2 regions of the Delftia sp. genome follow, and region 2 is predicted to be linked to the other one. Evidence: riboswitches for the same ligand, from Rfam matches in the RefSeq annotation. Region 2 holds a riboswitch; the other holds the start of a gene.

Region 1 (15,767 bases), on a different contig from region 2:
ATTGACGGGATTGATGCCACCCGACGGATCGTAGGAGGCCGTGTTCGTGCTCGAGCCCACCGCCGTCGGAACAGCCGGCAGATTGAAGCTGGTGGTGCCACCGGCCGCCACCGGCGTGGTGAAGCTCACCGTACAAGTCAGCACGGCGCTGCCATTACCCGCAAACGGGAAGGTGTTGGGCGTGCAGGTCGCGCTGGCCACATTGGCACCAGTCGGCACACCCGTGATGCTGATCCCCGCAGGCACCAGATCCTTGATGGTCACGCTGGTGGCAGGGCCGAAGGCACCAGCCGAATTCGCTACCGTGAAGGCGTAGTTGAAAGGCGTGCCCACAGCCAAGCTACCCGGGTTGGCCTTGGTGACCGTCAGCGCAGGCGTGCCAGGCGTGACCGGAGTCACCGGCGTGGAAGCGCAGTCTGTTGTGCACCCTGCCGTTGGATTGACGGGATTGATGCCACCCGACGGATCGTAGGAAGCCGTGTTGGTGCTCGAACCCACCGCCGTCGGCACAGCCGGCAGATTGAAGCTGGTGGTGCCACCGGCCGCCACCGGCGTGGTGAAGCTCACCGTACAAGTCAGCACGGCGCTGCCATTACCCGCAAACGGGAAGGTGTTGGGCGTGCAGGTCGCGCTGGCCACATTGGCACCAGTCGGCACACCCGTGATGCTGATCCCCGCAGGCACCAGGTCCTTGATGGTCACGCTGGTGGCAGGGCCGAAGGCACCGGCCGCATTCGCTACCGTGAAGGCGTAGTTGAACGCCGTGCCCACGGCCAGACTGCCAGGGTTGGCCTTGGTGACCGTCAGCGCTGGCGTGCCAGGCGTGACCGGAGTCACCGGTGTGGAAGCGCAGTCTGTCGTGCAACCCGCCGTCGGATTGACGGGGCTGATGCCGCCGGACGGATCGTAGGAAGCCGTGTTCGTGCTCGAACCCACCGCCGTCGGCACAGCCGGCAGATTGAAGCTGGTGGTGCCACCGGCTGCGACCGAGGTCGTGAAGTTCACCGTACAAGTCAGCACGGAGCTGCCGTTACCCGCAAACGGGAAGGTGTTGGGCGTGCAGGTCGCGCTGGCCACGTTCGCGCCGGTCGGCACACCCGTGATGCTGATGCCCGCAGGCACCAGGTCCTTGATGGTCACGCTGTTGGCAGGACCGAAGGCACTGGCGGCATTGGACACGGAGAACGCATAGTTGAAGGGCGTACCCACAGCCAAGCTGCCAGGGTTGGCCTTGGTGACACTGAGGTTCACCACGCTTACAAAATGAATTTGTGCGGCGCTTGGCGAATACGCGTTTGCTCCCACGGTGAACGTGCCACCCAGGGTTCCGGCAGGAATGCTGGTGGCAATGCTGTAGGTCCCACTCGCTGTGCTGGTGGCAGTGATCGAGCAGATGCCCAGAGTTGTGCCGCTTGTTCCAGTGGTGCAAGTGGCTGACGCGCCGTCCGCGCCACCGTTCAGCTTCACGCCGGGGGTACCGGCAAAGGTGACGACCTCGCCGCCCTTGGGATTGCCACCGGCATCGCGCACATATGCTTCCACCACATCGGTTGCCGTGCCATTTGCCGCCGCGTTGTCGCTCACGACACGCAGGCCCGAATTGCTTGCCGAGGCATTGCCGGCGACAAAGGCCATCGATTGCGGGCTGTTGCCGATGGCAGTTGCACCCACCGTGGCGGCAGCCGAGTAAGTCGATGCGGTCACGCTGGTGAACGACACCGAGCAGGTCGCCGCCGCACCCGCAGTCGTGCAACTGGCGGTGGCAGGTGCCGCTCCGGCAGGCGTCACGCTGAAGTTCACGGCAACGCCGGTGACCGGATTGCCGAACGCATCCTTGGTGACCACGGAAACGACGTCCTGGCCGCCGCCGGCTGCCTGGTTGTTCACATCGACCGACATGGTCGAATTGGCGGGATCGACGGCACCTGCCGTAAAGACATAGGCAGCCGTAGCGCCGTACGTATTGCCGCCGGAGCTGACGCCGCTGCCGCTCAATGCGCCCCCCGCGATGCTTGCGCCGGAAGTGTAGGAGCCCGCGACGGTTGTCCTGGCGGTGACCTGGCAAGTACCGGCCGCATTGGTGGTGCAGGTACCGCTGAAAGTGATGTTTGCGGTGGGAGAGAACGTGACAACGCTTCCGGCCACCGGATTGCCGTTGACATCTCCCACAAACGCTTCAAGCACATCTGTCGCCGAGCCATTGGCCGTGGCCGGACTGCTGACGGTACGCACCCCCGACCTGGCGGGGTCGGCGGCATTGGCCGTGAAGTTGATCACGGCCGGACTGCCATTGGCCACGCTCTGGGTGGTGGTGCCGTTGTTGTCCGTGGCTGTGAAGCTCGCCGCACCCGCGACGGTGGATGTCACCGTGATGGAGCAGCGCGCTGGATTCGCATTGGCCGCAATCGTGCAGGAAGTTGCCGACGGCGTGCCGGCGCCGGTATGGACAAAGCCGATGGTGTGGGCAACCGTATCGACGGTTGCATTGCCATTGGCGTCCTGCAGTGCGACGGTCACCGTGCTGGTACTCGTACCGTCGGCCATCACCGAGAGCGGCGTGGCACTGAGCAGATTGCCACTGGCTGTATTGCTGGGCGGCCCGGCAATGAAGTTGACCGATACCGGACTGCCATTGCTCACGGCCGTTCCGTTGTCCGTTGCCGTGAAGCTTGCGGTGCCAACCGTGGCCGATTTCACCGTCACGGAGCAGGTGGCCGGATTGGCGTTGGCCGCGATCGTGCACGTGGGTGCGGCCGGCGTGGTCGTGCCCACGCCCGTTTTGGTGAAGACAATCGTGTGCGCCACCGTATCCGTGGCGGGATTGCCATTGGCATCGCGCAGGGCCACGCTGATCGAGCTCGTGGCAGTGTTGTCTGCGACAACGCTGAGCGGACTGGCACTGATCAGGTTTCCATTCGCGCCATTGCTGGGCGGGCCGGCCGTGTAGTTCACCACAGCCGTAGCCGTGGCGGCCGAGCCATTGATGGTGAAGCCAAAGGTGCCGCTGCCGACTGCGGTAGGTGCCGTGACGGTGGCCGTGTACACCCCTGCGCTGCACGACCCCGCGCCGACCGCAGGCGAGCCCTGTGTTCCGCCGTTCAGCGTGAAGGCCACCGTGTTGGCACAGGTCGAAATCGAATTGCCTGACGCATCCTTGAGCTGCGCCGTCAATGTGCTGGTTGCAGTGCCATTGGCAATGATCGAGGTCGGACTCGCAACGATGGTCGAGGCGCTGGTACTTGGCGGACCCGCCGTGTAGCTCACTGAAGCCGTAGCAACTGCGGCAGAGCCGTTGATGGTGAATCCGAAGATCCCGCTGCCGACCGCCGTGGGCGATGTGACGGTGCCCGTATAGATGCCGGCAGTACACGAGGCCGCGCCCACACTCGGCGTTCCCTGCGTTCCGCCGTTCAGGGTGAACGCCACCGTGTTCGTGCACGTGTTGATCGGATTGCTGCTGGCATCGACCAGTTGCACGCGCAGCACGCTGGTGGAGCTGCCGTTGGCCACGATCGATGCCGGAGTGGCGACTATCGTCGATGCACTCGTGCTCGGCGTTGCGGCCGCATAGGAGATCGTTGCGGTGGCAACAGCCGCAGACCCGTTGATGGTGAACCCGAAGGTTCCGCTGCCGACCAGCACCGGCGATGTCACCGTCCCCGTGTACATGCCGGCACTGCAGCCCGTGACGCTGACGGCAGGAACGCCTTGCGTCCCCGCATTGAGGGTGAAGGCCACCGTATCGGTACAGGTGGTGACAAGGTTGCCTAAAGCATCCTTCAACTGCACGGCCAAGGTGCTGGTGGAGACGCCGTTGGCCACAATCGATGGCGGACTCGCGGCGATTTCAGAACCGGTCGTGCTGGCCGGCAGTCCGGTGAAGCTGTAAGCAACCGGCGAAGGCTGATAGGTCACTGCGCCAGATACCGGACTTCCACCCAATGGAAGATTGGAGAACGTGGCACCAGCGACTGACGACGACAAGGTCACGGGTGTCGTGAATGTTCCGGCGACACTGCTGCTGGCATTGATGGGAGACGCGCACTTTCCGCTGGAGTCGGTCGTGCAGCTGACTGCGGCGGAGCCGCCATTGAACGTGACACCTGCAGGCGGCGCTGCGAAGGTGACGGTGTCACTGCCCCCCGTCCAGGCATTGCCTTGGCCATCAACAATGTAGACCTCCAGCAAGTCGCTGCTGCCGACAGGTTGATTGTTGGTCGTCGCCAGAACGCCGGATTTCAGGGCACAGGGAAAACCGGTGACGTTTGCCGCCGTTGAAAGCTGTGAGGTTTGTGCTCCACCGGAATTGCTGTCCGTCACTGTGACTCGCACCTGGCCGCTGAGATACGAAGGAACGGTCAGCGTTCCCGAGGCTCCGGCCATGGTCCCTGAGCCCAGATAGACCTGCGCATCGTTGACGCCCGCGCCGGTCGGCGACCAAAAGGCTTCCACCGTATACGGTGCCGGCTCGCTCGCATTGGCATTTGCCGTGATATTGAATGTCCAGGTGCAGGCGGCGGTGTCACTGGCGCCAACGCCAAGGGTCGGGGTCCATCCGGTTTGTCCATTGGCCGTCGTCTGCAAGCTGATACCTGAGTTTGCAGCCACAGGCACGGAAAACAGCGTGTTCTGAGAAATCTTGAAGAAATCACGCGCAGTGACACGAATGGCACTTCTCGACTGGCTTGTCATCTTGTTGTTGCCAATCAACCCTGGTGCCGTACCCGTACCACCAATATTCACCCCGTCCCCGCCGCCAGTGAAGTTGTTATCGGTCACCGTCACTACCTGCGTCGTGCCTGAGGCTGCCATATTCAACGTTGGTGCCGACACATGCATTGGCGATGAAGTGGTATAGGCGGCAATAGGCAGCGAGAAGGTATTACCCGTCACGGCAAGACCAGTTCCATTGTCCAGGTTGATCGTTCCATCAACCGACACCACGGCCCTGGGCGCATTTCCACCAGTCGGGCTCAGTGCGATATTCGAATCTTTGATCGTCAATCCGTTGACGGTCATGTTCGACATGACCTGGAAGAACTGCTCGAGCTGCATTCCCCCGATAGGGTTGGGCAGATTCGTTACCGTGAAATTATCGACAACAATGTTGGAAACCGTGCCTCCTGTACCGTTGCTTGCGGCAACGGAAATGGCCGAGCCCTTGTTATTGCCGTAATTTCCATTCCATATCGCGGAATTGATCGTGCTATTGGTAAAGAATACGTTTTGTGCGCCTTGATGAATCTCCGCGTACAGCTCGCAGTTGAACGGCGTCCCCTCTCCAGCAGGGGTTGGAGCCACATTCACCAGGCCGACGCGATCAATGGTGATATTGTTCGCCGTGGAGCCAACGACGAATACCGCTTCGCCACAGGTCATATTGGGCGAATTGGTGAGCGTGATGTTCTTCCCACCAAGATAAAAAGTTTCCCAGGGGGAGTCCGCCCAGTTCTGGACTTGTATGACTCCCCCGAAATCGATGGTCAACGAGCCCGTGCCGGCTGGCACGGTGCCTTTGAGCCAGTACCAGGCACCACCGGCACCAGTGGTGGTGCCCGTATCGCCGCCGCTGATCATCTGGGTTTGACCACAGGCATTGGTGGCTCCCGTCACGGCGCCGGACTGGGCTCCGCTGATGAATGTATTGGCACAGCGCACGTAAACCGTCTGATTGTCGACATACGGATGGAGGTTTCCCGCCGCATCCTTGGATGTCCCGCTCTGTATGGTCCGTACCGACGTGGTCAGTGTCGGCGCAAAGACGATGGAAACATCGGCACTCGGATCCAGCGTTTGCAGCGTGTAGTTGGCTGCCTGAATGGCCGCTCGCAGCGTACATGCGCCAGCAAAGGTGCCCCCCAGCGTGCTGACACAGGTGGTTGGTGTCGTTGCATTGGCATTGGGAGCGTCGCTGTTGTCGGTGACCGTGAAGACGATGGTCGCCGCCAGTGCCGTGGATGAGATACCCGCGCATGAAAGCAGCAGCAAAGAGAAAAGGCACTTCGCTGCACGCCACTTGCGAAAAAATGCCGAACCAGGCAGGCGATTGAGAGCATGCATGATATTCCCCGTTCTCTCAAGGAGATATGACAGGAAAATGATTTTCCCAATGGCAATGGCCATCAGTTGTACCCAGCGCATTTGCATCGCCGTACCTCGGATAGTTCTATTTGAATCACGAGCCCACAACTCACCTTGCAGCCGGTGAGTTTGGAAGCAAAATTTTTCGCGCAGATCCTGCGCGTCAATCAAAAAAAGGCGGATTTCCATCAACGCTTGCGCGCTGCTCCACTGCCCATTGAGCGGACACACCTTCAGTCGGGTTTGCGACGCAAAACATTCCTCCCTCGACAAACCATATTCACCGTGCTTGTATTTTTTCAGTGACGGACCAGTTTCCATGGACCCGCACCTGTGCAACGGTAAGTCGCCTATCAGACATATATACAACCCATGGTTAACCCATGCAGGTCCAATCGACCAGAACATGCACTGACAAACCACTGCACATATCGATAGGCTAAATCATGTTTTTTTCTATTTCAATAGTTTTTTTACATGAAGCCAGAGACTCGTACCAGCGCTACGAGGGAGGCGCTTGAGCGATCTAGGGAATACCCTGAATCAGCCACACCACATACAGGTAACTGGTGGTATCCCCAATACGACTGGAGCTGGCTGCGCAAGCCCCATAGAATCGCCCCTGCAGGAGAGCAGGCGGGCGCCACGGTGCCGAGCCTCACCGAAGGCGCAAACTCCCATACACGCTCAGGTTCCGTACTGCAAACACAACATGCCGTCTGGAGAGCCGCCGCACGCAATGTGCGGCGCACCGAAGGAGCAAGCCCCGTTCCCATGGATGGTGGTGAATCTCTCAGGTACCAAGGACAGGGGGAGCGGCAGCTGCGTCACGACGGACGCCGGCTGCCTGCTATCCAGACCATAGCGGCCAGCTTTCGCGTGACCCGGCACATGCCTTTGAAAGGGCATCGTCATGCGCGTCATCGTTCTCGGAGCCGGCCTGATCGGCACCACGTCGGCCTACTATCTGCAATCCCTCGGTCATGAAGTGACCGTCATCGACCGCCAGGCCGCGCCCGGCGCCGAAACCAGCTTCGCCAACGGCGGGCAGATCTCGGTCAGCCACGCGGAGCCCTGGGCCAACCCCGGCGCACCGCTGAAGTTGCTGGGCTGGCTGGGCCGGCAGGACGCCCCCCTGCTCTTCCGCCTGCGCGCCGACATGCGCCAGTGGCTCTGGGGCCTGTCCTTCCTGCGCAACTGCACGCCCGCGCGCACGCGCCACAACATCCAGCAGATCGTTCGCCTGGGCACCTACAGCCGCGAGGCCCTGCAGCAGCTGCGTGCCGACACCGGCATCCAGTACGAGCAGCGCACGCAGGGCATCCTGCACTTCTATACGAACGCCCGCGAGTTCGAGGGCGCGCTCAAGCCCACCGAGCAGATGCAGGCCCTGGGCTGCGACCGCCGCCTGATCGATGCCGACGAAGCCGTGCGCCTGGAGCCGGCCCTGGCCCATGTGCGCGGGCAGATAGCGGGCGCCACCTATACGGCCGAGGATGAATCAGGCGACGCCAACCTCTTCACACGCGAGCTGGCGCGCATCGCCGCCGCCACGGGCGTGCAGTTCCGCCAGAGCCACCACGTGACGGCGCTGCGCACCACGGGTGCGGGCGCCAGCCGCCATATCGACCATGTGGAGGTGACCAATGCCGATGGCCGCTATGAACGCATCCAGGGCGACGCCTATGTGCTGGCCATGGGCTCGTTCAGCCCGCTGCTGGCCCAGCCGCTGGGGTTGCGCCTGCCCATCTACCCGGCCAAGGGCTACTCCGTGACCCTGCCGGTGCTGGACCCCGCCAAGGCCTATCAGGTCAGCCTCACGGACGACGAGTTCAAGCTGGTGTTCTCGCGCTACACGGGCGCGCAAGGCGACCGCCTGCGCATTGCGGGCACGGCCGAGTTCAACGGCTACGACCGCAACCTGGACCCCGTGCGCTGCGAGGCCATCGTGCGGCGCGTGCAGCAGCTGTTCCCCGGCGCCGGCGATACCGGCCGCGCCCAGTTCTGGAGCGGCCTGCGCCCCGCCACGCCCAGCAATGTGCCGCTGATCGGACGCTCGCCCATCGCCAACCTGTTCCTGAACACCGGCCACGGCACGCTGGGCTGGACCCATGCCTGCGGCTCCGGCATGGCGCTGGCCGACCTGGTCAGCGGCAGGCGGCCGGCCGTGGATTTCGATTTTCTGGGAGCCGCAGCCATGGACCCGGATCGCAGCGCAGGCACGGTGCGCCCGCGCGCGGTCTGAGGTGCGGACGGCGTGTACGACGTGTACGACGTGTACGACGCCTAGGCAGTGAACACCGTCAGCACCCCGGCGAAGCGGTGCAGGCGGGCGTCCATGATCTCGGCTTCGGCAACGAAGCCGATCAATGGCACATCGCCCAGTGCGTGGCGCAGGGTGCGCAGTTCGGCATCGGGGCCGCCGAACAGGCCGCCGCCGCGGCCCCGGCAACTGATGTAGATGGCGCCACGGATGCGGGGCTGTGCCTCGCCTTCGGGCGCCGCCTCCTCGGGCTCCGCCGCATCGCGCAGCGCAGCGCCCAGTTGCAGCAGTTCCTGGCGCGCGACCTGGGCCTGGCGGCGGCAGAAGATCACCGAATGCCCGGCCTCCACGGCCGATGACAGGGCCACGCCCTGGCGCAGCGGGTCCAGGCCAACCAGGGTCAGCACCTGGGCCTCTTCGGTCAGCACGCCGTGGGCCAGGCCCCGGCCCGGCGGCGCAATGGCCGCCAGCGTGGTGCGGACCGTGGTCAGCGCGGGCTGCCAGTCGCTGCCTTCCAGCTCCACGCCCAGCAGCTGCAGCAGGCGCTGCAGGGCCGGATCGCCATCGAGCCCGGTGACCAGGGCGCCGCGCGCCTCGGTGATCTCCAGCCCCTCGCCCAGCGGCACGCAGCCCTGGGCCATGCCCGTGATGCAGGGCACGCCGGCACCGAAGGCCACGCCTGAAAAGCCGCCACGAAAAATGCCGCGCGCGTCCGCATGCTGCGCATGCAGATCCTCGGTACGGCAGGCGATCTGCACGCCCTCCACGCCATCTTCCCCGTCATCGCCCACGCCGCCGAACAGCAGGCCGGACTCGGTGCGCTCGGACAGCTCGTACAGCAGCTCGGCCAGCTCGGGCTGGCCGCCTGCGGCATGGACCAGGGCCGAATGGGCCGTGAAGCCGGCCTCGCCGCCAGGCGCATGCAGGGGCGCCAGGCCCGAATACAGGCGGTAGTGGGCGGCCGGTACATCCAGCAGCATCACCGCGAGCGCGGTTCCTGACAGGTACTCATGCGACATGGCCAGAACGCCGCCGGCCGAGCAGCCGGCCCAGTCCGCCACATGGGGCAGGGCCCTGGCCAGATGCTGCAGCAGCGGCCGTGCGTGGGCGGCATGCGCATGGGACAGGTACACCAGTCCCAGACGGGGCCGCTGCGCGTGGCCGGGCCCGGCCATCTGCAAGCGCAGCTGCTGCAGCACCGCGTCGGCCGCGGCGCGCCAGTCGGAATGGCTGGCATGGCCTACAGGAAACAACGACATACCAACCTTCTTTCTAGCCCCGCCAGCACCCGGCTTGCGGGTGGCTGGGGCCTTGCGCATCCATGGGTCCGGCCCGATCGGTCAACGCGCCGGCCGGCTCTTGGCTGCCGGCTTGCTGGCGGCCGGCGCCTTGGCTCCAGCCTTTGCAGCGGTTTTCCTGGCAGCCGCTTTGGCGGGAGCCTTGGCAGCGGTCCTGGGGGCTTCGGCCTGCGCCGCAGCCTTGGCCGCCGGCTTTGCGGACGCCGCCTTGGCAGGGGAGACCGCCGCCGCCTTGCCCGCCTGCGCAGCAAAGGCGCTGGCCTGTGCCGCCATGCGGTCCATGGTGGCCTTGGCCAGGTCACCGGCCATGCCGGTGGCGCGCTGGGCGGCCGCCACGGCCTCCGGGGCCATGGGCTCGGCCATGGCCTTGGCGGCGATCTGCTGGAATTGCTGGGTCAACGCGCCCCACCACTGCATGGCCTGGCCCATGGCGGCGGCCTGGGCGGACTCGTCCTTGGGCGCCGCAGTCTCCGCGGCTGCGGGTCTGTCGGCGGCCTTGCCCGCCTCGGGGGCTGCAGGCGGCGCGGCAGCGGCCTGTGCGGGCTCGGGCTGCGGCTTTTCCTTCTTGCTCGCCCGGCTGGCGGCCGAGGACATGGGCCAGTCCGAAAGGTCGCCCTGCCCCGCGCTGGCGGCGCCCTTGGCCGCAGCGGTGGCCGCGGCGGTTGCGGCTGCAGGGAACTGGAAGGCCTGCGCCAGCTCGCCCATGCTGACGTTCATGCCCTGCAAGGTGGACAGCGTCATGCGCTGCACTTCCAGGGCCTGGATGGTGGCGGCCAGCGCCTTGCCGTTCTGGTCGAGCCAGAACTGCACGGCTTTGAGTTCGGTGATGCGCTTGTCCACCTCTTCGATGCTCACCGTGGGCGCCACCCATTCGGGCAGGCGCCCCAGGGGCCGGGCGGTGGCCGATCCTGCACTCTGGGCCAGGCCCTGCAGGAAGTCGAAACCGGGGATGAACTTGCCGAAACCGAAGGAGGACGCATCACTCATGGCAGCACTCGCTAGGACTGGGTTGGAAGAACATGCCGGTGAAGCACACCGGCCATGCGCTCAGCTTAACCCAGGCACACGCCAAGTCCATCGCAAGTCATGCACGGCCCGCTGCGCACAAACCCGGTGGATGACAAAAAGCTCAGTGGGAGTGGCCGGCATGTCCGCCGTGTCCGCCATGCGCGCCGCCCTGCGCAGCCGATGCCGCACCTGCGCCGGGCGCCATGGCGCGCACGGGGACCTGCAGGCTCAGGCGCGAGGTCTCGCCCTTGGCGTCCTTGAACACCAGGGTGATGGGTACCTGACTGTCCTTGAGCAGCGGGCTCTTGAGCTGCTGCAGCATGACGTGGTAGCCGCCGGGCTTCAGGTCCACGGCCACGCCCTTGGGCAGGTCCAGGCCGTCGATGGCGCGCATGCGCATCACATCGCCTTCCATCTTCATTTCATGCACCTCGGCCACGCCGGCGGCGGGCGACTCCACGCCCACCAGGCGCAGCGGCTCCTCGGCCGTCAGGCGCATGAAGGCGCCCGTGGCCTGCTGGCCCGGCACGCTGGCACGCGCCCAGGCGGCGTCGGCCTTGACATGGGCCGCATCGGCATGGGCATGGGCCAGGCCCATGGACAGGGAGGCGGCGATCAGGAAAGGGGTGGTCCATTGACGCAGTGTCATCACGGTTTCTCCAGAAATTTCAATGCATTGCGGCACGGTCTTCGTGCCTTGCAAAAAGGGTTGGCCAAGCGAAGGAAGCGGGAGTGAATCCGGGAGTCACCGGGGCGGTGCGCGGGCCTGGGGCAGGGCCGGCATGGCCACGCTGTGGACGGAGGCCGGGTGCGCCCGTGGCTGCGCATCTGCCACCAGCGGTGCCGGGGCCGCACTGCACCGGGCGGGCGGCGGCGCCAGCGGGGGCAGGCACAGCGGGCAGTCGATGCCGTGGCTGCCGGCAAGGGCATCGTCCTGACCGGCTGGCGAGGGCATCCAGACCGATTCGCCAGCGGCCGAGCACAGGCGCTCCCAGCCCGAGGCACGCGCCAGCGGCGCAAACGCCGATGCCAGCGCCACGCACAGCCACAGGCCCAGCGCCCAGCGGGCGCAGGCAGCCAAGGTGGAGGGCAGGCGAAGCGGCATGGCGTCATTCTAGGGGTCTGCCCCAGGACGTCATGTCCGTGACCCCGCCAGGCCCTGCCCGCCCCTACCATCGCAGGCGCATCCCCCAGCCCTCACCAACACCCTAGGAGACACCCATGCTCACCCTGTGCGGATTCGCGGCCAGCAACTACTACAACAAGGTCAAGCTGGCCCTGCTGGAAAAGCAGCTTCCCTTCAACGAGGAACTGGCCTGGCTGGGAGAGACCGACATGGCGCTTTCTCCGCTGGGCAAGGTGCCCTACCTGCGCATCGACGACGGCCGGGGCCTGTGCGAGTCGGCCGCCATGGTCGAGTACGTGGAGACGCTGTCGCCCTCGCCGGCCCTGCTGCCGGCCGACGCCTTCGAGGCCGCCAAGGTGCGCGAGCTGTGCGTGTACCTGGACCTGCACCTGGAGCTGGTGGCGCGCATCCTCTACCCGCAGGCCTTCTTCGGCGGCCAGGTCAGCGACTCCACCCGGGAGCGCACGCTGGCCCAGCTCGACAAGAACGTGGCGGCCTTCGCCAAACTCGCGCGTTTCTCACCCTTTGTGGCGGGCGACAGCTTCACGCTGGCCGACTGCTGCGCCATCGTCCACCTGCCCCTGGTCAGCGCGGCCAGCAAGATCGTTGGCGGGCGCGACGTTCTGGCCGACCTGCCCGTGCGCGAGTACCTGGCACGCATGGCCGAGCGGCCCACGGTGCAGCAGGTCAATGCCGACCGCAAGACCAATACGGCGCTGATGATGGCCCGCTACGCCAGCGACAAGACCCCGGCCTGAGGCGCGGGGCCTTCACTCACTCCTGCAGCCAGCGCAGCAGCCCGCTGGCGCGCTGCGTGGGGCTGCCAACGGCCGAGGCCAGCAGGCCCGGCACCTCGGAGAACAGCGAGAAGGCCTGGCGGGCGCGCGTGATGCCGGTGTAGACCAGCTCGCGCCCCAGCACGCTGCCGCCGCGCGAGGGCAGCACCAGGGCGGTGTGCTCGAACTCCGAGCCCTGGCTTTTGTGCACCGTCATGGCGAAGGCGGTCTCCACATGGGCCATGCGGCTGACGCCGACCGAGCGCAATTCGTCGCCCTGCAGGAAGTAGACGCGCAGCAGTTGCCCTGGCTGCCCCTGGTGCGCTCCCGGCAGCGCAATGCCGATGTCGCCGTTGAACACGCCCAGCTGCGCATCGTTGCGCGTGACCATGACGGGCCGGCCCGCATACCATTCGCCGCTGCGGCGGATCGCGCCCTGCGCTTCCAGGGCCTGCTCCACCGCCCGGTTGAGGCCGGACACGCCCCAGTCCCCCTCGCGCACGGCGCACAGCAGCCGGAAGCGCTCGAAGGCCTGCAGCACATCGACCACCCAGGCGCGGTGCGCTGCCTCGTCGGCGCCGGCCGCATCCGGCCGGCCCTGCAGCGCCTGGGCATAGAGGGCATAGCTGGCAAGACCGCCGCGCCCGTGCACGGCCAGTTCGGTCACGGCGTGCACGCCGCCGCCATGGCGTTCCCACAGCTCGGAACCTGCGCCGGCTTGCGTGCCGGCATCGAGCAGGGCCTGGGCCTTCACCGCCTCACCGGCATTCACGGCGTGTGCCAGCTGGCCGATGGGGCCCCCGAAGCGCCGGCTCTCGCGCAGCATGACGGTGTGCTGCGCCAGCGCTGGCGCACGATCGCCGTCGGGCGCCGCGAACTGCGGCGGCAGCCGCTGGCCGGCCACGCGCAGTGCGTAGTCCAGCGTGTCGGGCAGGTAGCGCCCGGCCTGGGCATCGCGGCACAGGTCGCCCAGCACGGCGCCCGCCTCCACCGAAGCCAGTTGGTCCTTGTCGCCCAGCAGCACCAGGCGGGCGCCGGCCGGCAGTGCCTCCAGCAGCGCCGCCATCATCTCCAGGTGGACCATGGAGGCCTCATCGACGATGAGCACGTCCACGTCCAGCTGCCGCCCTGCATGGAATCCCCAGTGCCGCGTATCGGGCCGCGCGCCCAGCATGGAGTGCAGGGTGCGCGCCGCACCCATGCGCTGCACCAGGCCCGCCAAGTCGATCTCGCCGCCCATGCTGCCCTGCAATTGCAGCAAGGCCCCGTCGATCGATTGCTTCAGGCGCGCGGCCGCCTTGCCCGTGGGGGCGGCCAGGGCCACGCGCAGCTGGCCGGCGTCGGGCGCCGTGGCAAACAGCAGGGCCAGCAGCCGTGCGGCGGTATAGGTCTTGCCGGTGCCGGGGCCGCCCGTGATCACCGACAGCCGGCCGCGCAGCGCCAGCGCGCAGGCCAGCTTCTGCCAGTCCACGGGGCCACCGTCCGCCACAGGCGGGAACAGCCGGTCCAGCCAGCGCCGGGCCTGGGCTTCGTCCAGCGGCTGTCCGGCCACGGCCTGCGCCGCCGTGCGCTGGATGACGTGGGCGGCCACGGCGCGTTCGTAGTCCCAGTAGCGGCGCAGGTACAGCAGCGGCGCGGGGCCGTCTGCGCCGGCCAGCACCAGGGGCTGGCCGAGGTCCTCGCTGCCACCCTGTCCATCTACCTGCTCCCCGTGCACCACGCGCACCACGGGGCTGGCGCTCAGCGCCGCAACCCAGCCGGACAGGCGCGCAGGCAGCATCTGCCACAGGGCCTGCTGCGCGGGCAGCGCATCGGCCGGCCAGGCCAGCACGTCGTTGGGGTGGCCGGCCAGCGGCGCCAGGGGCAGGCAGCTGTGGCCGCGCCCCTCCATCTGCGCCAGCAGCGCGGCGGCCACCAGCAAGGCGGGCCCGGCCTGCGCATCCTGCCCGGCGACGAAGGAGGCCAGCGCCGCATCCAGCCGGCGCAGCAGGCCCGCGTCGGCCCAGCGGCGCAGCAGGGCCAGCACTTCATTGGTGTCTGGCGGCACGGAGCCCGGCGGTTTGCCGCCCAGCGAGTCGCCGCCCGGCCGTTCATCGAACAGGTCCAGCGTGGCCGTATCGATGGTGCGCGAACGGGGGCGCGGGCTCATGGCAGTTCCTCCGCGTTGGCGCGGCCGGGACCGAGCAGTTCATCGAGCGCATCAAGCAAGGGCAGCTCGGGCGCCATGGCATGCATGCCACCGGCCGGGCCATCGATGCCGCGCAGAAAGTAGTACAGCGCACCGCCCAGCTGGCGCTGCGGCTCGTAGGCCGTGCCCAGCCGGCTGCGCAGCAGCCGGTGCAGGGCCAGCAGGTAGAGGGCGGCCTGCACGTCGTAGCGGTGGTGGAGCATGGCGCGGGCCAAGGCCTCCTGGCCGTAGGCGGCGCCGTCCGGGCCCAGGTGGTTGCTCTTGTAGTCAAGCACCCAGTAGCGGCCCTCGTGGCAGAACACCAGGTCGGCAAAGCCCATGAGCATGCCGTGCAGCGAGCGCTGGGGCAGCGCGGGCCGCTCCTGCCCCGGCAGGATGAAGCGCCGGCACAGCTGGTCGATGCGCTCGGCCGGCAGCTGGCGCGCGGGCAGCCAGAACTCCATCTCGGACAGTTGCGGCCCCAGCGTGGCCAGCGTCACATCCAGCGGCGCCAGCGGCTGGTGGACCACGGCCGTGAGCCAGGCCAGCAGGTCACGCGCCTGCTCGCCCCGGCCCGCGCGCTCGCAGCGGCGCACCAGGCGATCAGCGAGCGCACCCTGGCCGTCCACGGGCAGGGCAAAGTCTTCGCCGCCCAGCCATTCCAGCTGGTCGTGCACGAAGTTGCCGACCACGGGGCCGCGCAAAAAGCGGTGCCAGACCGCAGGCCCGCCGGCCGGTCCATTCTGCAGGGGCTGCAGGCCCGCCAGGCCGGCGATGTCCGCCAGTTCCGGCGATGGCGGAGGCTCCAGCGCCTGCTCATCCTCGGCCGGGCGCTGCACGGCCACGGGCAGCACGGGCAGGCTGGGCGCGGCCATGGCACGCACCAGGGCAGAGAAGCTGCCGATGCCCCAGCGCGTGTCGAAGCGCGCGTCGTAGGGCCGGGCATCGTGCAGCGGCGTGGCAGCGTCCGGCGGCTGCCAGCGCGTGCGCTGCAGCGGCTCGGCGTCCAGATCGCGCCAGGCCATGTGCGGGTCTTCTCCGCACAGCT
Region 2 (15,767 bases):
CTGCGCGCTGGTGGACCGCTGTGCCCCGCTGATCGCCGGGCTGGAGGAGGCGCGCCAGCTGGTCAGCGACCGGCGCTGCGCGCCCAGCGGCGTGCTGCGCATGACGGCGCCGTCCATGCTGGGCCGCATCGTGCTGGTGCCGCTGCTGGGGCAGTTGCTGCGCGAGCATCCGCAATTGCAGATCGACACCAGCTTCACCGACCGCATGGTGGACATGGTGGAAGAAGGCTTTGACGCGGCCGTGCGCATCGGCCCGCTGGCAGACAGCCGCATGATCGCCCGCGCCCTGCCGCCGCTGCGCTGGGTGACCGTGGCCTCGCCCGCCTACCTGGCGGCGCGCGGCACGCCGCAGACGCTGCAGGAGCTGGCACAGCACAGCTGCATGGCCGTCTACAACCACTACCTGGGCCGGCGCGTGCCCTGGCAGTTCCTGGCGGGCAACGGCGAGATGCTGGACTGGCCGGCGCCGCAGACCGTGACCTTCGACAGCGGCGATCCGCTGGTGGAAGGCTCGCTGGGCGGCCTGGGCGTGGCCCAGGTCATGGAGTTCGCGGTGCGCGAGCACCTGCAGGCGGGCAGGCTGGTGCGGCTGCTGCCCCAGCACGAAGGCCGCGCCCGCGAGCTGTCCCTGGTCTACCCGCGCACGCGCCAGGCTTCGCCGCGCATCAAGGCACTGGCACAACTGCTGCTGGCGCAGACACAGTGGTGAGGCGGCAGCGGCCAGCCGAGCTGGCGTGGCGCCGCACACACAGTGGGTGCTGATTCAGATCGGCTTATGCGGGTGAAGGGAGATTAAACTGCTGCCTTTCCACGATGGCTGCGTTCTCGGACAATCACGCCTTTTCGTGGTGCATGCACCTTGATGGGGCCGCGACAGCGCGGCTCTTTTGTTTTTACCTGTTTTGCATTCCTGCCCCCGCGCCGGCCAGCGGCCACGCGGGATCTGATCCAACCATCGACACATCCATGGCAGCAGACAACTCCAAGAACGCCGCTCCCACCGCACTCAGGCGCGAACTCAAGGCGCGGCATCTGTCCATGATCGCCATCGGCGGCTCCATCGGCACCGGCCTCTTCGTTGCCTCGGGCGCCACCATCTCGCAGGCCGGCCCCGGCGGCGCCCTGCTGGCCTACATGATCGTGGGCCTGATGGTCTACTTCCTCATGACCAGCCTCGGCGAAATGGCCGCGAACCTGCCCGTCTCGGGCTCGTTCGCCACCTACGGCGCGCGCTACGTGGACGAAGGCTTCGGCTTCGCGCTGGGCTGGAACTACTGGTACAACTGGGCCGTCACCATTGCCGTGGACCTGGTGGCCGCCCAGCTGGTCATGGCCTACTGGTTCCCCGACGGCAACGGCATGCTGTGGAGCGCCCTGTTCCTGGCCATCATGTTCGGCCTCAACGCCATCTCGGTCAAAGGCTTCGGCGAGGCCGAGTACTGGTTCGCCGCCATCAAGGTGACCACCGTCATCCTCTTCATCGGCGTGGGCGTGCTCATGATCCTGGGCATCGTGCGGGGCGGCGCGCCTGAAGGCATCTGGGGCAACTTTGCCCTGTGGAGCCAGGGCGATGCGCCCTTTGCAGGCGGTTTCTCGGCGCTGATCGGCGTGGCCATGATCGTGGGCTTTTCCTTCCAGGGCACGGAGCTGATCGGCATTGCCGCTGGCGAATCCGAGAACCCCGCCAAGAACGTGCCCCGCGCCGTGCGCCAGGTGTTCTGGCGCATTTTGCTGTTCTACGTCCTGGCCATCCTGGTCATCAGCCTGCTGATCCCCTACACCGATCCGCAACTGCTCAAGAACGACCTGGGCGACATCAGCGTCAGCCCCTTCACCCTGGTCTTCGAGCGCGCGGGCCTGCTGTCGGCCGCCGCCGTGATGAACGCCGTGGTGCTGACCTCGGTGCTGTCGGCCGGCAACTCCGGCATGTACGCCTCCACGCGCATGCTCTACACGCTGGCCTGCCAGCGCATGGCGCCGCGCATGTTCTCGTACGTCAACAAGCGCGGCGTGCCCACGATGGCCCTGCTGGCCACCACGGTCGTGGCTGCGCTGTGCTTTCTGACCAACATCTTCAGCCCCCAGCTGGTCTACATCTGGCTGCTGAATCTGTCGGGCATGACGGGCTTCATCGCCTGGCTGGGCATCGCCATCAGCCACTACCGCTTCCGCAAGGGCTACGAGGCCCAGGGCCTGGACCTGAACCGGCTGCCCTACCGTGCATCGTGGTTCCCGTTCGGCCCCATCTTCGCCTTCGTGCTGTGCATGGTGATCACGCTGGGCCAGAACTACGAGGCCTTCATGGCAGACCGCATCGACTGGACCGGCGTGGTCGCCACCTATATCGGCCTGCCGTTGTTCCTGCTGATCTGGGGCGGCTACCGCCTGGTCAAGGGCACGCACATCGTGCAGTACAAGGACATGCAGCTGGGCTCCAACGTCGACTGACGCCCTCCCAGTCCCCATGAAAACAGCCCGCAGATGCGGGCTGTCGTCTTTCAGGCATCGGCCGACCACACGGCCAGCTCGTAGCCGTCCGGATCGGTGAAGTGGAACCTGCGGCCACCCGGGAACGCGAACGCCGCGCGGCTGATTACGGCCCCGGCCGCCTGCACGCGACGCTGCGCCTCGGCCAGATCGTCGGCGTAGAGGATGACCAGCGGGCCGCCGGGCCGCACCTCCTCGCCCGTGGTGAAGCCGCCCGTCAGCCGGCCGTCGCTGAACTCGGTGTAGCTCGGCCCATAGTCTGTGAAGGTCCAGCCGAAGGCCTCGCCGTAGAACGCCTTGCTGCGTGCGATGTCGGCCACGTTGAATTCGATGTTGTCGATCTGGTGGTTGTTGCCCCTGATGCCCATGTGATGCTCCATTGAATGTCGGTAGGCCGCCATCATCGGCCACGCAGGGGCATGGCATCTTGAACAAAACGGCCAGCCGGGCCGCTCAATCCAGCAGTTGCTGCAGGGCAGCGCGGGGCGTGATGCCGCACAGCGCCCTCACCTCGCGCGACAGATGCGCCTGGTCCGCATAGCCGGCCTCCGCCGCCAGGGCCGCAAGACCTGCCTGCCGGTCAGACCGTGCCAGGGCCAGCAGGCGCTGAAAGCGCAGCACGCGTTCCAGCGTCTTGGGGCCGTAGCCAAACTGCGCGTGGCACAGGCGGCGCAGGCTGCGCTCGGACATGTCCAGCTGCGCGCGCATGGCGGCCAGCACACCGGATTCGTCCCGCCCGGCTGCAGCCGCCACACCGAACAGCTGCATGGCCTGCCGGTCGGGCTCCGGGGCGTCGCGGCCCATTTGCACCAGTCCATGGATGAACACGGCCTGCCCTGCGCCCGGCTGCGCATCGTTGATGCGATGCAACCACTCCCGCGCGCGCGGCCCCAGCAGATCGCCCAGTTCCACCGCCTGCCCCACGATCTCGTCCATGGGCAGGCCCAGCCAGGCGCTGGCCGCACCGGGGCCGAAGCGCGCCCCCCATACCTCGGACCCCGGCACCAGCGCAGGCCGCGCAGCCACCCTGTCAGGCCCCACGGCCAGCAGCCGCCCGCCTTTGCAGACGATGTCCACGCAGCCATCGGGCACCACGAGAAAACCGCCGGCATAGTCCGGGGCCACGGTGCTGCTCCACAGGCACTGGAAGTGCGGCTGCAAGGCGGGCGGCGGGGAGTGTTCGCGGTAGGGAGCGGGCGGCGGCGCCTGGCCAGAGGGCATGGACTTCAGACCCCCAGCGGCAGGTCCGCCTTCTTCAGCGTGCGCAGCACAAAGCTGGACTGGCTGTGGCGTATGCCCTTGATCTTGTAGAGCTTCTCGCGCAGCAGGCGCTCGTAGTCGCGCGTGTCCTTGACGACGACGCGCAGCAGGTAGTCGTACTCGCCCGAGACCAGGTGCGCCTCCACCACCTCGGGAATGGTCGCCAGCATCTCGCCGAATTTCTCCAGCGTGTTGTCCGAATGGCTGTCCAGCGTGACCTGCACCAGCACCGTATCGCCCAGGCCCAGCGCCAGCGGGTTCAGGCGCACGGTATAGCCCTCGATCACCCCCGCCTCTTCCAGCTTCTTGATGCGTGCCCAGCAGGGCGAGGCGCTCAGGCCCACGGCCGCGCCGATTTCCTGCAGGCTGGCGCGCGCGTTGGCCTGCAGGGCGGAAAGAATCTTTCTGTCGAGGATGTCCATGGCCGGCAATCTACTGCAAAACAGGCAGGTGCAGAATAATTTTCTGTAGCAACGCCTGTTTTGAAGAAATAAAGCAGCATTTTCTGAGGCCAAACGCGCACACTTGTCTGCATGGGAGCACGCTTACCGGCGCAGCAAAACCATTCACCCAGCCCCGCCGACTACCGCCAGCGCCCGGATGCGTGATCCCCTCAGGAACCCGTTACAGGCCGCCCCGCTTATCCGCAGTGGGGCGGCCTGTTGCATTGGGGCACCCGGCAGGCATCCGCAGACACCCGGCAGCGCTTTCCCGCAACGGCGGCCGGTGCACAATGCCTCCCGCAAACGTGCACGCCCATGCACTGACCCTGACGTCGGGCATGCATGGGCGCTCGCCACATCAACCAATCGGCCCCTTGATCCACACCCAAGACAATCCCACCGAAGGCCGCCGGAGGCACTGGCCAACGGATTCTGCAATGCGATGGCTGGCGCAAGCCCTGGCAGCCGCAGCGCTTCTGGCACTGCTCACCCGCTGGCTGCCCAACCCCCAGGCAGCCCAGGGCATCGCGGTCTTTCCCGGCAGGAGCATGGCGCCGGCCGCCATGCTGCTTTACGCGTACATGGGCTCGGCCCTGGCCATCACGCTGATGAGCCTGATCCTGTGGTGCTGGCTCAGGGAAAGGCTCTACATTCTTTGCGCCGCGCTCCTGGCAGCCGGTTTTGCCTACGCTGCTTTCCGTTACCGGCCCGAAGGCCTGTGGCTGCCCGGCGCCGACGAGCCCCAGCATGCGCTGTCCATCGCCTACTGCAGCTTCTGTGTGGTGGCGACGGTGTTTTTCAGCCAATTGTTCGAGTTCCGCCGCCATTGGATCTGGGCTGCGCACCTCTTCAGCGTGGTGGCCTGGCTGAATGCCATCGCACTGGGCCTGGCACTGTTGGGTGGCTATGCGCAGATCTCGCGTGCCGTGGTGTTCACGGCCCTGGTGTCCACATCATTCGGCGCCGTCTTCGTGCTGTACCTGCTGGTGGTCCGAAGGCAGTGGCAATACCTGCCGGGCGCGCTGGCGTTTGCCGTGCCATCCGCCCTGGGCATCCTGAACCTGCTGAGAACCCAGGGCCTGCTGCCCGATGTCGCGCTGCCATCGGCCCAGATGCTGTGGTTTGCCGGGCGTGTTTCCGAGGCCATCCTGCTGGGAATGGCGGTGACCAACCGCACGCGGGTGGCGGAGCGCGCCCTGCGCAGTGAGCGGATGCAGGCCCTGTCACGCGCCCAGGCGGCCGAGCGCGAGCTGGAGTCCAAGGTGCTGCAGCGCACCGCACAGCTGCAAACGGCCCAGCAGGCCCTGCAGACGGCCTTGCACAGCGAGCGGGAGATGCGGCTGGAACAGCGCCAGTTCTTCAACATGATCAACCACGAGTTCCGCACCCCGCTCACCATCGTGGACGGCGCCGCGACCGAGCTGCAGACGTTCCCGACGACGGACGCGGACTCCCTCATCGAGCAGGCGTCGCAGATACGCAGGGCTTCGCGCCGGCTGATGACCCTGGTGGACACCTGCCTGATCAACGACCGGCTGGACGCGGGCGCGTTCCGGCTGCAACTGGAGCAGACGCCATTGGATGAACTCCTGGAGGAGTCTGCAGAGCTCGTCGGCTGGTCCCGGCGGCATCGCCTGAAACTGGATCTGGAACAAGGCCCGCAGCAATGGCAATGCGACCCTGTCCTGGTGCGCATCGCCATCTCCAACCTTGTCGGCAACGCCATCAAATATGCCAAGGCGGGCGACATCACCCTGGCCGCCCGCTGCGATGCGTCCGGTGGCCTGCTGATTTCCGTCAGCGACCAGGGACCGGGCCTTGCGCCCGAAGCGGCAAGACAGGTTTTCGAGCCCTATGAACGCGCAAGCGCCACCCGGCACGTCAACGGGCATGGCCTGGGCCTGTCCGTGGTCAGGCGCATCGCCAGGCTGCACGCAGGCGACGCGTTCTTCCAGCCGGCTGCCGGAGGCGGGGCCTGCTTTGTCATCCGGCTGGGCCGGTTCCTGCCCGGCACGGCAGATGCCCGCCAGGAACGTCCGCCAGCGGCAAGGCCGGCCGCCGTGCCGCCGGGCATGCCCGCCTGACGCGGGCAAGGCCGGGGCCTTCGCCCCTGAAGCAGGGCGTGCTCGCGGCGCTCATGGGGCCGCCGCTGCACGGGCCGTCCCGCCCTGCACCACCAGGAACACGCCGCCCAGGATCAGCGCCACCCCTGCCAGCCGCGACCAATTGACCGGCCTGGCGCCCAGGCCCATCAGGCCGAAATGGTCCACCAGCACCGAGACCACGATCTGCCCCGCCACCACGCAGACCAGGAAGCCGCCTGCGCCCAGCTTGGGTGTCACGGCCGCCGCACTGGCCACATAGATGGCACCCAGCACACCGCCTATCCATAGCCACCATGGCCCCGCTGCCGCCTGGGCCATGGCCGGAGCGGGCGCGCGCAGCACCCACAGTGCAGGCACCACGACCATGACGCTCACGGCCAGCGAGACCAGCGCGCCCCACAGCGGGTGGCCCAGCAGGCGGCCCACCAGGGCATTGCTGGCAGCCTGGAATGGCAGGATAGCCCCCGCCAGCAGCGCCAGGGCCACGGGAGCAAGGGCGGTGAATGTGCTTTTACCTGTCATGCGGCAAGACCTTTCTTCTTCTGTCAATCGATGCCTGCATGCTCTCGCATCCAGCACGTTGATGGAAATCATTTGTGTGCACGGTCTATATTCATGGCATGGATGAACTGCGCCGTATCGACCTCAACCTGCTGCTGGCCCTGCACGCCCTGCTGGCCGAAAAACATGTGACGCGCGCGGCCCTGCGGCTGCACAAGAGCCAGCCGGCCATGAGCCATTCGCTGGCGCAGCTGCGCGAGCACCTGGGCGACCCGTTGCTGGTGCGGCGCGGTGGCCGCATGGCGCTGACGGCACGCGCGCAAGGCCTGGTGCAACCGCTGGCGGATGCGCTGGGCAGCCTCAACGGCTTGCTGGCACAGGCGGAGTTCGACCCGGCCCACGCACGCGGACGGCTGCGGCTGGCGCTGTCGGACTACGCATCACGCATCGTGCTGCCGCCGCTGATGCGGCATCTGCGCCAGCACGCACCCGGGCTGGACCTGGCCATCAGCCAGTCCACGCGCGAGGTGATGCTGGCCCAGCTGGCCGATGGCGAACTGGACCTGGCCCTGGGCCCCTTCCCCGACGCACCCGACCTGCCCGAGGGCATCGAGGTGCAGGATCTGTTCCAGGAACAGTTCGTGAGCGTGGCCGACCAGGCCGTGCTGCCGGCACGCGGCGGGCTGTCACTGCAGGACTGGCTGCAGCGCCCGCACGTCATGCTGGCCATGCGGCCCGACGCCAGCGAGGAGATCGAACGGGCGCTGGCCGCCCAAGGCCTGAGCCGCCGCGTGGTGCTGGCCCTGCCCCACTGGAGCGCGGCGCTGGAGGTGCTGGCAGGCACCGACCTCGTGCTGACCGTGGGCAGCCGCGCCATCGGTGACCTGCGCCGCCACAAAACGCTGCGCCGTTTCGCTCCGCCGCTGGAGCTGCCCCGGTTTGCCTACCAGCAGGCCTGGCATGTGCGCAAGCAGGGGGATGCCATGCATCGGTGGCTGCGCAACTCGATGGCGCAGTGCTGCACTGCGCAGGGGCAAACACAGAAGTAAGCGCAGGCCGCAGCCTCAGGCTGCCACCACCACCCTCAGCAACTGCTTCTGTATCTTCCCGCTGGCCGTCTTGGGCAGGGCTTCGCGGAAGTGGTAGCGGCGCGGGCGCTTGTAGGCAGCCAGGCGGTCGCCGTGGACCAGGAAGGCGTCCAGCGCCTCGGCCGTGGGCGTGGCGCCCGGCTTGGCGACCACGTGGGCGGCGACGATCTGGCCCCAGCGCTCGTCGGCCTCGCCGATGACGGCGACCTCGAGCACATCGGCATGCTCGACCAGGGCGTCTTCCACTTCGCGGGGATAGACGTTCTCGGCGCCCGAATTGATCATGTAGTCGATGCGGTCGCGGATCCAGAGGTAGCCGTCGTCGTCGATGTGGCCCAGGTCGCCCGTGTGGTACCAGCCGTGCGCCAGGGCGCGGGTGTTGGCGTCGGGGCGGTTGAGGTAGCCGGCCATCATGCAGGGGCCGCGCACGAGGATTTCGCCCACCTCGCCGGGCAGGCAGGCCTCGGCCGGGTCGGTGGGGGCGTTGTCTTCGCGCAAGCGGGCCACGATGAGGTCATGGCCCATGGAGGGCAGCCCGGCCGAGCCCGCGTGCGAGAGTTGCTCGCGCGGCAGCAGGACGGACATGCAGGGGCCCATTTCCGTGGTGCCGTAGACCTGGACCAGGTCGCTGCCGACCTTGCGCGTCCATTCGCGGATCAGGTGCGGCGCCATGGAGGCGCCGCCGTACTCCACCAGCCTCAGCGCGGGCGCCTGCTCAGGCGAGGCGATGGGGTCGGCCAGCAGCATGGTGATCATGGTGGGCGCCGCGAAGAAGAAGCTCACGCGCTCTTCGCGGATCAGGCGCCAGGCCTCGGCCACGTCGAAGCGGCGCAGCAGCACCTGGGTGGCGCCGGCCTGCAGGCGCGGCAGAAAGCTGGTGTGCAGCTCGGCCGTGTGGTTGAGCGGCGCCATGGCCAGGCCCACGTCGTCGCGCGTGAACTGCATGGTCTGGTGCATGAGGGCGTTGTGCGCCAGCTTGCTGCGGTGCGTATGCAGCACGCCCTTGGGCCGGCCCGTGGTGCCGCTGGTGTACATGAGGATGCAGGGGTCGCTCTCGCGCACATGGGCCTGGGGCGGCGCGCTGCTGCGGCCCCTGGCCAGGGCGGACAGGCGCTGCGTGGCCCAGACCGGCAGCGGGTCGGCCGGGGCATCGTCGGCAAAGATCCAGTGCTCGATGCCTGCGCCAGTGCCGCCGCCTTCGGCCTTGAGCAGGGCCTGGGCGCGTGCGGCCACCTCGCCGCCCTCGTGCTCGAAGACCAGGGCGCGCGCTGCGCCGTCCTTGAGGATGAAGGCCAGCTCCTGCGCCGCCAGCCGGTAGTTGATGGGGTTGAAGATGGCGCCCAGGCGCGCGGCCGCCAGCATGGTGAAGACAAAGGCCGGCGTGTTGTAGAGGAAGGCGGCGACCACGTCGCCATGGCCTATGCCCAGCTCGGCCAGGCCATGGGCGTGGCGGTTGACTTCGGCATCGAGCTGGGCGTAGGTCCAGGCGCGGCGCTCGCCGCCCTCCCACGCGACCAGGGCTTCCTTGTTCGGCAGGTAACGTGCCGGCCAGGCCAATGTGTCTCCCAGCGTCTGCTGCATGTGCGCTTCTTCCTTCTCGCTCACGAGATTTCATATATCGATGCACCTCAATGTAGGAGATTTTTTAGACAGTTATGCAATTTGCAAATGCATCCATGCAGGCAAGCGCATGGAGTTGCAGCCGGCCCGCGGAAATCCCGAAGCCGCGCGGACGCTGGCCGCAGCTAGAATGCGCCGGTCAGGAGAGAGTGCCCGCCCGGCCGCAACGGTCGCAGGCAGCGGCACCGCCGAAGGCGCAGGGTTCGCCCCGAACGCTCAGGCAAAAGGACTGGCACCGCCTGCCGCCACGGCCGCAGGCGTTCCTAGCTGGAGAGAGATGCAGGGCACGGCGGTGTGCCCCATCCACCGAAGGAGCAAGCCCCACGCATGGAAGGTGCGGGTGAATCTCTCAGGTAAAGCGGACAGCAGGGCAGCACATCCCGGAGGACCGGGATGGCGTTATGCCTTGTTCCTTGCCTGAAAGAGAGCCCTCCTTGTCCGCTGCCTCCACCACCGATCTGCTCAGGACCCCGCTGTTCGACCTGCACCAGGAACTGGGCGCGCGCATGGTGCCGTTTGCCGGCTACTCCATGCCCGTGCAATACCCGCAGGGGCTGATGGCCGAGCACCTGCACACCCGCGAGGCGGCAGGCCTGTTCGATGTCTCGCACATGGGCCAGATCAGCCTGCGCGGTGCCGACGCCGGGGCCGCGCTGGAGTCGCTGATGCCCATGGACGTGCTGGGCCTGGGCGAACACCGCCAGCGCTACGGCCTGCTGCTCAATGAGGCGGGCGGCATTCTGGACGACCTGATGTTCGTGCGCCGCGAGGACGACCTGTTCCTGATCGTCAACGGCGCCTGCAAGCATGAAGACCTGGCGCACATCCAGGCCCGCATCGGCCAGCGCTGTGAAATCGAGCCCCAGTTCGACCGGGGCCTGCTGGCGCTGCAGGGCCCGCAGGCCGCAGCCGCCATGGAGCGCCTGCTGCCCGACACGGCCGGCCTGGTGTTCATGACAGGCGGCCACTTCGACTGGGAGGGGGCCGAGCTGTACATCGCGCGCAGCGGCTATACCGGCGAGGACGGCTTCGAGATCTCCTTGCCCGCCAGCCACGCCGAGGCCTTTGCCCGTGCCCTGCTGGCCCAGCCCGAAGTCAGGCCCGTGGGCCTGGGCGCGCGCAATTCGCTGCGCCTGGAAGCCGGCCTGTGCCTGTACGGCAACGATCTGGACACGACCACCACCCCGGCCGAGGCCGCCCTGAACTGGGCCGTGCAGAAGGTCCGCCGCGCAGGTGGCGAGCGCGAAGGCGGCTTTCCCGGCGCGGCCACCGTGCTGGCCCAGCTGCAATCGCCCGAGCTGCTCACGCGCAAGCGCGTGGGCCTGGTGGCCCTGGAGCGCGTGCCCGTGCGCGAAGGCACGGAACTGCTGGATGCCGGCGGCCGCAAGGTCGGCCAGGTCACCAGCGGCCTGCTGTCGCCCACGCTGAACCAGCCCGTGGCACTGGCCTATGTGGAGCCGGGCAGCGCCGCCATCGGCACCACGCTGCAGGCCATGGTGCGCGGCAAGGCCGTGCCCATGCAGGTGCAGGCCACGCCCTTCGTGGCGCCCCGCTATCACCGCGGTTGAGGACAGCCTGCGCGCTTGGCGTGGATCGAGTTCGGCGGATTCGTTTTTCCTGCCATCGCATGCCGCTACAGTGCGCACTGACCTTTCTCAAACCGCCTTTCACAGGTTTCTTTTCAGTTTCTATCGGAGCAAGCCATGAGCATCCAGTATTCCAAGGACCACGAGTGGATCAACGCCGCCAACCCTGACGCGGCCATCGTCGGCATCACCCTCCACGCGCAGGACGCGCTGGGCGACGTGGTGTTCGTCGACCTGCCCGCCGTGGGCACCAGCTTCAACCAGGGCGATGTGGCCGGCGTGGTCGAGTCCGTCAAGGCCGCCGCCGATGTCTACATGCCCGTCAGCGGCGAGATCGTCGAAGTCAACGAGGCCCTGCGCGACGACCCCTCCCTGGCCAACAGCGACCCGCTGGGCGAAGGCTGGTTCTTCAAGGTCAAGCTCAGCGACGCAGGCCAGCTGGCCGCGCTGCTCGACGAAGCCGCCTACACGGCCTTTGCCCAGAGCAACTGACGCCACTTTCCGGCCAGGACGGGCGCCAGGGCCCGCCCTGGCGCTTTTCAGCTTTTGAGACAGGTCCCTCCATGCTGATGTCCTCCACCCAGCCCCTTGCCGCCCTCGAGAACGCCACCGAATTCGTGGCCCGCCATATCGGCATCGCGCCCGAAGACGAGGCCCACATGCTCAGCGCCATCGGCGCGGCATCGCGCGATGCGCTGATCGACGCCATCGTCCCGCCCTCCATCCGGCGCCACCAGCCCATGGCGCTGCCGCCAGCGGCCACCGAGGCCCAGGCGCTGGCCGAACTCAAGGCGCTGGCAGGCCGCAACCAGCTGCTCAAAAGCTTCATCGGCCAGGGCTACTACGGCACGCACACGCCCGGCGTCATCCTGCGCAACATTCTGGAGAACCCCGCCTGGTACACGGCCTACACGCCCTACCAGGCCGAGATCTCGCAAGGCCGCATGGAGGCCCTGGTCAACTTCCAGACCATGGTCTGCGACCTGACGGCCATGCCGATTGCCAACGCCTCCATGCTGGACGAGGCCACGGCGGCCGCCGAGGCCATGACGCTGGCCAAGCGCTCCGTCAAAAGCAAGAGCAACCGTTTCGTGGTGGCCGGCGATGCCCACCCCCAGACCATCGAAGTCATCCAGACGCGCGCTGCGCCGCTGGGCATCGAGGTGCTGCTGGCCAACTCGCTGGAGGAATGGAACCAGCTGATGGAGGGCGACTACTTCGCCGTGCTGGCCCAGTACCCTGCCACCAGCGGCCGCATCGACGATCTGCGCGCCGACGTGGACAAGGCCCATGCAAAGCAGGCCGCCTTCATCGTGGCCACCGACCTGCTGGCGCTGACCCTGATCACGCCGCCCGGCGAATGGGGTGCCGACATCGTGGTGGGCACCACCCAGCGCTTTGGCATGCCCATGGGCGCCGGCGGCCCGCACGCCGCCTTCATGGCCTGCCGCGACGAGTTCAAGCGCTCCCTGCCCGGCCGCCTGGTCGGCGTGAGCGTGGACGTGCACGGCAAGCCCGCCTACCGCCTGGCACTGCAGACGCGCGAGCAGCACATCCGCCGCGAAAAGGCCACCTCCAACATTTGCACGGCCCAGGTGCTGCCCGCCGTGGTGGCCAGCATGTACGCCGTCTATCACGGCCCCGAGGGCCTGGAGCGCATCGCCCGCCGCGTGGCCTCGTACACGGCCATCCTGGCGCGCGGCCTGGCCGAGCTGGGCGCGCCGCTGCGCGAGGCGCCCAGCTTCGACACGCTGAGCCTGCACACGGGCGCGGCCACCCAGGCCATCGTGGAGCGTGCCGTGTCCCTGGGCGCCAACCTGCGCGTGTATTTCAAGGAATACCTGTGCATCTCGCTGGACGAGACCACCACGCGCGCCGATGTCGAGCTGCTGTGGAAGATCTTCGCCCGGGACGGCCAGGCCCTGCCCTGCTTCACCGCCTTCGAAAAGGGCGTGGAGCCGCTGATTCCCGACGGACTGCGCCGCAGCAGCGCCTTCCTCACGCACCCGGTGTTCAACACCCACCGCTCCGAGACCGCCATGCTGCGCTACATCCGCCAGCTGTCGGACAAGGACTTGGCGCTGGACCGCAGCATGATCCCGCTGGGCTCCTGCACCATGAAGCTCAACGCCACCAGCGAGATGATTCCCATCACCTGGCCCGAATTCGCCCAGGTGCACCCCTTTGCCCCGGCCGACCAGCAGCAGGGCTATGCGGAACTGGACAAGCAGCTGCGCGACTGGCTGTGCCAGGCCACGGGCTACGCCGGCATCAGCCTGCAGCCCAATGCCGGCAGCCAGGGCGAGTACGCGGGCCTGCTGGCCATCAAGGGCTGGCATGCGAGCCGGGGCCAGTCGCACCGCAACGTCTGCCTGATTCCCAGCAGCGCCCACGGCACCAACCCCGCCAGCGCGCAGATGGCGGGCATGCAGGTGGTGGTCACCGCCTGCGACGCCAACGGCAACGTCGACATGGCGGACCTGGCGGCCAAGTGCGAGCAGCACAGTGCCAACCTGGCCTGCATCATGATCACCTACCCCAGCACGCACGGCGTGTTCGAGACCCAGGTCAAGGAGCTGTGCAAGCTGGTGCATGACCACGGCGGCCGCGTCTACGTGGACGGCGCCAACATGAACGCCCTGGTGGGCCTGGCCGCGCCGGGCAGCTTCGGCGGCGATGTCAGCCACCTGAACCTGCACAAGACCTTCTGCATCCCGCACGGCGGCGGCGGCCCGGGCGTGGGCCCCGTCTGCGTGGTCGAGGATCTCGTGCCCTTCCTGCCCGGCCATGCCACCACGGGCCTTGCGGGCGGCACGGGCGCCATCAGTGCCGCGCCGCTGGGCAATGCGGCCGTGCTGCCCATCAGCTGGATGTACATCCGCATGATGGGCGCCCAGGGCCTGACCCTGGCCACCGAGACCGCCATCCTCAGCGCCAACTACATCAGCGCCCGGCTGCGCGACCACTACCCCACGCTGTACGCGGGCGAGCACGGCCATGTGGCGCACGAGTGCATCCTGGACCTGCGCCAGTTCAAGGAAAGCACGGGCGTCATGGCCGAGGACGTGGCCAAGCGCCTGATCGACTACGGCTTCCATGCGCCCACGCTGTCCTTCCCCGTGCCCAACACGCTGATGGTGGAGCCCACCGAAAGCGAAAGCCTGTACGAGCTGGACCGCTTCGTGGACGCCATGATCGCCATCCGCGAGGAAATCCGCGCCATCGAGCAGGGCCGCCTGCCCCAGGACGACAACCCGCTCAAGAACGCGCCGCACACGGCCGAGACCCTGCTGGCTTCGGAATGGACCCACCCGTACAGCCGCGAGGCCGCCGCCTACCCCGTGGCTGCCCTGCGCCAGTCCAAGTACTGGTGCCCCGTGGGCCGGGTGGACAACGTCTACGGCGACCGCAACCTCTACTGCAGCTGCATCCCGGTCGACGCTTACCTGAGCTGAAGCACCTGCCACCCAAAGGGGCGCTTGTGGCGCCCCGCCCGGCGCGCGTACACTGCGGCCCTGCCCGCGCCGGGCCCCGGTCCATCTGCCGGGCGCCAGGCGCGGGCGACCAGGATTTGTGCGGCAGATGCCGCTTTCCCCAGCGCCAGCACGCGATGAGCAGCCAAGACCCTTCCGACCAGCCTCGCGACGACGAGCACCTGCCCCTGCATGCCTTGCTGGCGCCCGGCGCCGACCTGCCCCCCGTCGAACGTTTCCCCCCCTTCCAGCCCGAAGACGATCCGCTGCAGGCCCTGGTCGCCGAGCTGCGCAACTACCAGCGCGAGCTGGAGATCCAGAACCGCGTGCTGGACTACAGCCAGGCCGTGGCCGAAAGCGCCTCCGAGCGCTTCGAAGCCCTGTTTGCCAGCATTCCCCTGCCCCTGCTGGTGGTGGACGAGCACGACATGGTGGTGCAGGCCAACGCCATGGCGCACAGCGCCTTCCAGCCCACCGAGCATGACCGGCTGCTGGTCAATTTCGCGCCCTTCGTGCACCCTGACGACGCCGAGCGCGTGCGCGAGACCTTCGTTGCGGCACGCGAGCTGGGCCGCACCGAGGCCCACGAGGTCTGCTTCGACATCACCGAGCAGCACCAGCTGCGCGCCGACCTGCATGTGGCCTGCATCGCCATCCCGCAGCAAAGCGGCCCGCCCATTGCGCAGTACCTGTGCGCCGTGGTCGACCAGGGTCCGCTGCTGGCCGAGCGCCTGGCGCTGCAGCAGCGCAACCACCAGCTGTTCCTGAGCGAGCGGCGGCTCGAATCGGTCATCAACTCGGCCCTGGACGCCATCATCTGCCTGGACCACGAGCAGCGCATCACCGTCTTCAATCCCACGGCTGCCGCCCTGTTTCTGTGTCCGCCGCACGACGCGCTGGGCAGTCCGCTGGAGCGTTTCCTGCCCGATGCGGCCCAGGCCCTGTCCTTTGCGCCGCTGACCACGCAGGCCGTGCTGGGCGAGATGACGGCACGCACGGCCAGCGGCCGCGAAATCCCGGTCGAGGTCAGCGTCTCCTTCGAGCACCACAGCGGCGGCGAGACCACCACCGTGTTCGCGCGCGACCTCACCAGCCGCAAGAAGGCCGAGGCCCAGCGCAACGAGCTGGAAGAGCAGCTGCGCGAATCGCACAAGATGCAGGCCCTGGGCACCATGGCAGGCGGCATTGCCCACGACTTCAACAA

Evidence for each region. Region 2 has a riboswitch for glycine ahead of gcvT (glycine cleavage system aminomethyltransferase GcvT). Riboswitches for the same ligand answer to the same signal wherever they lie in the genome.
Region 1: it holds a riboswitch for glycine, as region 2 does, so the genes downstream of both, AC5I49_RS00010 (D-amino acid dehydrogenase) here and gcvT (glycine cleavage system aminomethyltransferase GcvT) in region 2, are expected to answer to the same signal.

Annotation. Positions count from the first base shown of each region.
Region 1 is NZ_JCABYI010000001.1:20-15,786, forward strand. Features, by position in the region: partial or broken gene AC5I49_RS00005 (beta strand repeat-containing protein) at 1-6,402, opposite strand, end outside; glycine riboswitch at 6,791-6,901, shown strand; gene AC5I49_RS00010 (D-amino acid dehydrogenase) at 6,995-8,326, shown strand; gene AC5I49_RS00015 (FIST signal transduction protein) at 8,368-9,603, opposite strand; gene AC5I49_RS00020 (PhaM family polyhydroxyalkanoate granule multifunctional regulatory protein) at 9,685-10,629, opposite strand; gene AC5I49_RS00025 (copper chaperone PCu(A)C) at 10,772-11,299, opposite strand; gene AC5I49_RS00030 (hypothetical protein) at 11,396-11,755, opposite strand; gene AC5I49_RS00035 (glutathione S-transferase family protein) at 11,872-12,534, shown strand; gene recD (exodeoxyribonuclease V subunit alpha) at 12,551-14,701, opposite strand; gene recB (exodeoxyribonuclease V subunit beta) at 14,698-15,767, opposite strand, start outside.
Region 2 is NZ_JCABYI010000020.1:185,451-201,217, reverse strand. Features, by position in the region: gene AC5I49_RS11750 (LysR family transcriptional regulator) at 1-709, shown strand, start outside; gene AC5I49_RS11745 (amino acid permease) at 967-2,448, shown strand; gene AC5I49_RS11740 (VOC family protein) at 2,499-2,855, opposite strand; gene AC5I49_RS11735 (helix-turn-helix domain-containing protein) at 2,941-3,708, opposite strand; gene AC5I49_RS11730 (Lrp/AsnC family transcriptional regulator) at 3,714-4,169, opposite strand; gene AC5I49_RS11725 (sensor histidine kinase) at 4,628-6,274, shown strand; gene AC5I49_RS11720 (DMT family transporter) at 6,326-6,817, opposite strand; gene AC5I49_RS11715 (LysR family transcriptional regulator) at 6,916-7,845, shown strand; gene AC5I49_RS11710 (fatty acid--CoA ligase) at 7,861-9,465, opposite strand; glycine riboswitch at 9,635-9,746, shown strand; glycine riboswitch at 9,762-9,880, shown strand; gene gcvT (glycine cleavage system aminomethyltransferase GcvT) at 9,939-11,072, shown strand; gene gcvH (glycine cleavage system protein GcvH) at 11,208-11,582, shown strand; gene gcvP (aminomethyl-transferring glycine dehydrogenase) at 11,654-14,545, shown strand; gene AC5I49_RS11690 (PAS domain-containing hybrid sensor histidine kinase/response regulator) at 14,701-15,767, shown strand, end outside.